Regions from separate parts of the Pseudoalteromonas sp. A22 genome, predicted to be linked through region 2. Evidence: predicted binding sites of a transcription regulator. Region 2 holds the regulator's gene; each other region holds the start of a gene.

Region 1 (2,275 bases), 1.8 Mb from region 2:
AGGGATCTTAATTGGCGCACCAACTTCTATTACATATGGTCAGGATGGTAGTGTGAAAAGTAGCGACAGTGAGTTAGTACGTAACCTAAAGGCGTAGCCACGCCAGCCATATTTTAGTTTTGAAGAAAAACCGAAATGAAGCGCATTAAGTAAGCAACATGCGATGGGTGCTTACTTAAAGCTGTAAGATATCTTCTTAATTTTCTGCGGCTTGACTTGAGTAATATACAAATCATAAACGCGCTTCATATCAAGCTCCAATTCCGTCGCGTAAGTATCACCAACAGCGTAACTTTTCAGCACCTTAGCCCCTCGAACGAGTCCATTCACTTGGCTCTTAAGACCATCGTTTTGCGCAATAGCACCTTTTACCGTAATAGTGGATGTCAAATTCTGGCCATACAGTTGCTCAGCCAATTCACGATACGCTTCTAATTTTGAGACTTTGATAGCCATCAGCTGCTTCTCACCCGCAGTTTTACCCGGCTGAGCACTCAAAGGCGCGTACCCCACAGCCCGTAAAACAGGAAAGGTTTCCGGTTGCACCGTCTCATATTCAATGTGCTTGTCAACGAGGCTTGAACAGCCACTGAGTCCCGCTAGCGAGCAAACCATAACAACTGCACTGATAGAATTAGTGATACGCATTTCACTACACTCCGCTACAATAAATACCAATCAAAATTTAACGCTTCCCCAGCATCTTGGTCTCGCAAGGGTTGTTGTGGTTTCATCTAGTATTGGCAATAAATAAAATTAACTTTCATAAAATATGATTATGCACGAACCTTGCCAAAATTTGGCACAGGTATTGCTGAGTTAAAGGGTAGTTTTTGATCTGGGCATTTAAACATGAAAAAGCAATTCGCGACCAGTCTATCATTGTTGTGTATCACCTTAACTAATCCCGCTTATGCTGAATGGTTTGAAGTTACCGGCATGGCTGACGTTAAAAATGGCGATCATCAAAAAGCAAAAAGAAAGGCCGTAAATGACGCCATTACACAAGCATTGCTGTTTTCTGGCGCTTCGGTGAGTAGTGTACAAACCGTCACCGATGGTGTGCTCACCCAAGATCAACTTAAGATCCGCTCAAATGCTGAAATCCAGAGCGCCAACGTGATTGCTGAAGCAAAAGTCGGTGACTCATGGCAAGTAACATTGCATATCGATATTACCCCACAGAGTGCTCAGTGCCCAACGAGTGCTTACAATAAACAGGTTGCAGTCACACAAAGCCAGCTAAAAAATAAACATCAAGCAACTTTAGGTCAAATTTTTGACATAAATAAAGCCGTGAGCGAGCGCCTATATCAAACAATGACCGAACAAAAGTCGAGCTTAGAACCCGTTCCCTATTTTGCACAGACCATAGATGTTAGCCGTTTTTTCAGTCAGCGTTTTGATTATAATGAACAGCTAATCGAGACCATTACAGCAAATACCAACAGCCAATTTGTACTACTGAGTCAAATTACTGATGTTGCTAGTGTCGATAAGCTTAATAGTGACCTCGCATTTTGGCAAAGCGATAAATACTTAAGAAGCTTCAAGGTAGACTTTGCGCTGTTTGATGCACTTTCTCATGAAAGGGTATGGCAAAAACAATATGCCACTCAAGGCGTGTGGCCGTTTAAGAAAACCAAATTAATTGATGTGTACAGTGAGCGCTTTTGGCAGACAGATTATGCTGATGAGATCCAAGCCACGCTGACACAAATCGCAACTGATTTAAACGCAGCGGTCGCCTGCTTACCAACCAATGGCAAAATCCTACATATCGATGATGAACAAGTCGTTATTAATTTGGGCCGTATGCATGGCTTAGAGAATGGCCAGATCCTTAACGTAGCGCATAGCAATCCGCTGACTAATGTCGATGGTAAAGTGTTTATGCATCAAATTAAAACCATCAATAAACTGCAAGTGATCCAAGTGAATGCGCAAAACGCCATTGCGGTAAATATCAGCAACCGCCCACTTCACAATGTGCAAATTAACGATTTGGTTGAAATTCAAATAGAAAATGAAAATGAGTTTGAATTGTAAGTGCTGAGCCTTCCTGTAGCAAAAGGCAAGATTTTCGATGACTTTACACCCTCTGCATCATGCTTCCATCACCCATTTACTTTGGTCATTCCACGCAGAAGTGAATACCAATGGCGTCCCCAGTAGGAATCGAACCTACATCTAAGCCTTAGGAGGGCCTTGTTTTATCCATTAAACTATGGGGACAATCTCTAAAGTCAGATAACAATCGCCTTTTTTGACCTTC
Region 2 (2,275 bases):
GACTGGTATTTGGAATTTGGCTATGAGCCAGTTCGCTGATGTATTCTAAAATACGTTTTTTGCTATTAAAAAGGACCGCAGCTTTACTGCAGTCCTTGTTCACTAATTCACTTAATTTCATCTTAGTGTCGAGTGAGCTTCTCTTTGTGTTTAATAACTTGACGATCTAGCTTGTCGATAAGGCCATCAATTGCGGCATACATATCTTGATGCTCTGTTGATGCAAATAGCTCGCCGCCGTTTACGTGTAATGTTGCTTCTGCTTTTTGTACTAGTTTCTCGACATCAAGGATCACATGCACGTTATTGATATGATCAAAGTGCCTTTCTAGCTTCGCAAACTTGTTGGTGACATAGTCTCTTAATGAGTCAGTAATTTCTACATGGCGACCAGTTAGATTTAGTTGCATAAGCATTTTTCCTTCTTGGGTTTTACGTCTTATATCAAGCTTTTACGCTGATTTGACGGTGGAATGGCTAGGGATTCACGATATTTTGCAATCGTGCGTCTCGCTACCTTAATTCCTTGCTCAGCTAAAATATCTGCAATTTTGCTGTCACTCAATGGCTTAGCGGTATTTTCTGCAGCTATCAGCTTTTTGATAAGTGCTCTAATTGCTGTAGAGGAGCACTCACCTCCATTTTCTGTACTTACATGGCTAGAGAAGAAATACTTCAGCTCAAATATTCCCCGAGGTGTATGCATGTATTTTTGTGTTGTCACACGGGAAATTGTGGACTCATGCATCTCAACCATTTCAGCAACATCATTTAGCACCATAGGGCGCATTGCTTCGGGGCCATGTTCAAAGAATGCCTGTTGTTGTTGCACAATGCAATTGGTAACTTTTAATAATGTATCATTTCGGCTTTCTAAGCTTTTAATAAACCACTTTGCTTCTTGTAAATGTGAGCGAATAAACTGACTATCCGTACTGGATTTCGCTGTTCTAGACATCGCAGCGTAATGGTCGTTTACTCTTATTTTAGGCATAGCATCAGGATTTAGCTCTACGACCCAACGACCTTTTACTTTTTTCACCGATACGTCAGGGATCACATATTCAGGCTCTTCATGAATAATGCTTGCCGCTGGTTTTGGGTTAAGGCTATGAATTAACGTCATGACCTCTTTGAGATCGGCTTCTTTAAGGCGCGTTTTCTTTGCCAAAGTTCGATAGTCACGGCTGGCAAGCAAGTCGATATGCTCTGTCAGAATCATTTTTGTTTCGGCAATCCATGGCGTATCCGGAGCGAACTGATTTAGCTGAATACACAAGCATTCTTGTAAACTACGCGCTGCGATACCGACAGGATCGAAAAGTTGAATACGTTTGAGCACGGCTTCGACTTCATCCAGCTCAATAGGCTCTTCGCTACTCTCGTCATTAATGCTTTCTAAAATGTCTTCGCAAGACAGTGTTAAAATGCCTGACAGGTCGACCGCTTCAATAATCGCAATCGCAATCGCTCTATCTGTTGGACTAAATGGTGTCAGCTCAAGTTGCCACATGAGATAGTCGTGGAGAGATTCAGAGGTTTCCCCTTGATAAACATTATCGTCATCAGGAAGTGGGCCTGAACTTGCAGCGGGTGCTGCGCTCATATATTCATCCCAAGTGACATCCATGGCAAGGTCATCACTGACAGTGTCTTTGCTCATGGCGGTATCTGAGTCTATTTCATAGTCACTAACCTGCGCTTCATCGCTTGAATCTTGATTGTCGTCAGCACTACTTTTTTCTTGGCTGTGTTGGTCAGCGTTTTCGCCGTCAGTATTATCACCTTCTTCCACTTCCAACAATGGATTGCTGTCTAATGCTTCTTGTATTTCTTGTTGCAGATCCAATGTACTAAGCTGCAGCAAGCGAATGGCTTGTTGCAGTTGTGGAGTCATTGTAAGTTGCTGCCCCATGCGCAGCTGTAATGATTGCCTCATGTATCTCTAACAATCCTTTTTAACAGTTATTAATACTACGTCTTAACTATAGCTTGAATTGTTCGCCTAGGTAGACATCTCTTACGGTTTGATCTGCCAAAACATGTTCTGGCGTGCCTGCAGCGATTAACTCACCATGTGAAACGATGTAGGCTTTTTCACATACGTCCAGTGTTTCTCTAACGTTATGATCGGTGATTAGCACACCGATACCGCGGTTTTTTAGGTGCTCTATGATTGTCTTTATATCTAACACCGAAATAGGATCAACACCAGCAAAAGGTTCATCTAACAGGATAAACTTAGGATTAGCGGCTAAAGCGCGAGCAATCTCTA
Region 3 (2,275 bases), 1.8 Mb from region 2:
AACTGGTTGGCTACGGCCTAGTTGTTGGCTTGCCTGGTACTGGTGAGCAAACCAGATTTACCGAGCAAAGCTTTAAAGCGATGTTGAACAGCTTTGGCATAACGATGCCCGCAAGCTTAAAGCCAAAAATTAAAAATGTTGCGGCTGTTGCGGTTCATGCTGACTTACCACCTTTTGTTAAACCCGGTCAAACCATTGACGTTACTGTGTCATCTATTGGTAGTGCTGGTAGTTTGAGAGGCGGCACGTTGCTTCAGACCTTTCTTAAAGGGGTTGATGGTAACGTATATGCAATTGCGCAAGGTAGCTTGATTGTCGGTGGTTTAGGCGCTGATGGTGCCGACGGGAGTCGAGTTGTGATCAACACCCCGACAGTAGGGCGTGTGGCAAATGGCGCGACAGTGGAGCGAGCAGTACCAAGTCCGTTTACTCAGGGGGATTACATTACCTTTAACTTGAATAGACCAGATTTTACTACCGCAAAGCGCTTGGCCGACACTATCAATGGTCTTGTTGGACCAAACAGTGCTAAACCTATGGATGCAGCTTCAGTTCGAGTGATTGCACCAAGAGATCCGTCTCAGCGCGTTGCGTATTTATCTACGCTAGAGAATCTTGAATTCAAACCAGCGGATACCGCTGCGAAGATCATCGTTAACTCGCGCACAGGTACTATCGTTATCGGCAAAAATGTCAAGTTGCAGCCTGCGGCAATTACTCATGGCGGCCTTACCGTAACGATTGCTGAGCAACAAAATGTGTCTCAACCTAATGCGCTGGCGAATGGCGAAACAACAGTGACGCAGCAAAGTATTATCGACGTAAATCAGGACGACTCTCGAGCGTTTGTGTTTGACCCAGGCGTGAGCCTTGATGATTTGGTTAGGGCAATTAACCAAGTTGGCGCAGCGCCTGGTGATTTAATGGCGATCCTTGAAGCGCTAAAAGAAGCGGGCGCAATAAATGGTCAATTAGTCGTCATTTGATGTTCTATTATTAATCAACTAGTTAGCCTCACAATTGTGAGGCTTTTTTTTGGCTCGGATTTTGCATTTCTATTTGTATAGTTATTAACGTCAAACAGTGCTGAGTGTATGAACACCGACCAATTGAAAAATCAAAGCTTTTTTGACCTAGGAAACCTTGATTCGATCCGTAAAGAGGCGCTGAAAGGTGCTGGCGATCAAGGTGCCTCAGATCAGGCATTGAAAAAGGCGGCACAACAGTTTGAGTCTATCTTTACGCAAATGTTGTTACAAAGCATGCGTAAAGCGAATGAGGCGCTAGAGGATAAAGACAGTCCATTTAACTCTAGTGGTGTCAAATTTTTTGAAGAAATGCATGATCAGCAACTTTCGATGCATTTATCTGAGCAGGGCAGCTTAGGACTTGCAGATCTGATTGTGCAGCAGTTGTCTCCTAATTCTGAAAAGTATAAGCCTGCCTCAGTAATGAGATCTGACGGCGATATTTCCTTTAAAAGACAGGCGACAGCGAGTGAGAGTGTACGTAAACCTGAACCGCAGGCTGTCAATGTTAAGGCAGATACCTCAAGCGGTGAACAAACAGGCTTTGGTTCTCCTGAGGAATTCGTCGACAAAATTTGGGAATACGCTCAAACAGCTGCGAAAAAGCTAGGCTTGAACCCTGCGGTAATGGTTGCACAAGCTGCACTGGAAACCGGTTGGGGTAAGCACATCATCAGCAAAAAAGATGGTAGTAGCAGTTTTAATCTATTCAATATCAAAGCGGATAGCCGCTGGAGTGGTGAAAGTGCCAGAAAATCGACACTTGAATTTGAGCAAGGGTTACCTGTGCAAAAGCAAGCCGATTTCCGTGCTTATAAGTCGCTAGAACAAAGCTTTGATGATTATGTCAGTTTTCTAAAAGGTAATCCGAGATACGAGCAAGCCTTAAACAAGGCTGGTGATAGTCATGCTTATTTAAGTGAGCTTCAAAATGCAGGCTACGCGACCGATCCGAATTATGCCAACAAAATTAAGTCAGTTTTAAAGCGTATTGATGTATCCGATTTCTTATCCGGTGCGCTAACAAAGGGAGTCAGATGAGATGTCATTTGATCTATTAAATATTGGTGCAGCAGGGGTTAGGGCTAACTCTGAGTTACTACAAACCACCAGTAAAAACATCGCTAACCTAAATACCAAAGGGTATATCCGTGAACGGACTGAACACGGAACAATGATAGGTGGCATGGTTGGCCGCGGTGAAACCGTGCGTTTGCTCAACCAATTTGCGCAGCAGCAATTAAATC

What was found. Region 2 encodes sigma-54, which starts transcription at its own class of promoters, with help from an activator protein. Its sites were predicted from a motif close to GTTGGCACGNNNNTNGNNT; they were not measured.
Region 1: the regulator sigma-54 is predicted to act here: its motif matches at 799-817, upstream of GSF04_RS10865 (flagellar assembly protein T N-terminal domain-containing protein).
Region 3: the regulator sigma-54 is predicted to act here: its motif matches at 1,035-1,053, upstream of flgJ (flagellar assembly peptidoglycan hydrolase FlgJ).

What each region holds. Positions count from the first base shown of each region.
Region 1 covers NZ_CP047238.1:1,353,232-1,355,506, reverse strand. The annotation lists gene GSF04_RS10875 (flagellar protein FlgN) at 1-97, shown strand, start outside; gene GSF04_RS10870 (LPP20 family lipoprotein) at 172-648, opposite strand; gene GSF04_RS10865 (flagellar assembly protein T N-terminal domain-containing protein) at 853-2,049, shown strand; tRNA gene GSF04_RS10860 (tRNA-Arg) at 2,161-2,235, opposite strand.
Region 2 covers NZ_CP047238.1:3,664,178-3,666,452, reverse strand. The annotation lists gene ptsN (PTS IIA-like nitrogen regulatory protein PtsN) at 1-121, opposite strand, end outside; gene hpf (ribosome hibernation promoting factor) at 123-410, opposite strand; gene GSF04_RS21440 (RNA polymerase factor sigma-54) at 440-1,939, opposite strand; gene lptB (LPS export ABC transporter ATP-binding protein) at 1,986-2,275, opposite strand, start outside.
Region 3 covers NZ_CP047238.1:1,364,652-1,366,926, forward strand. The annotation lists gene GSF04_RS10935 (flagellar basal body P-ring protein FlgI) at 1-986, shown strand, start outside; gene flgJ (flagellar assembly peptidoglycan hydrolase FlgJ) at 1,095-2,069, shown strand; gene flgK (flagellar hook-associated protein FlgK) at 2,071-2,275, shown strand, end outside.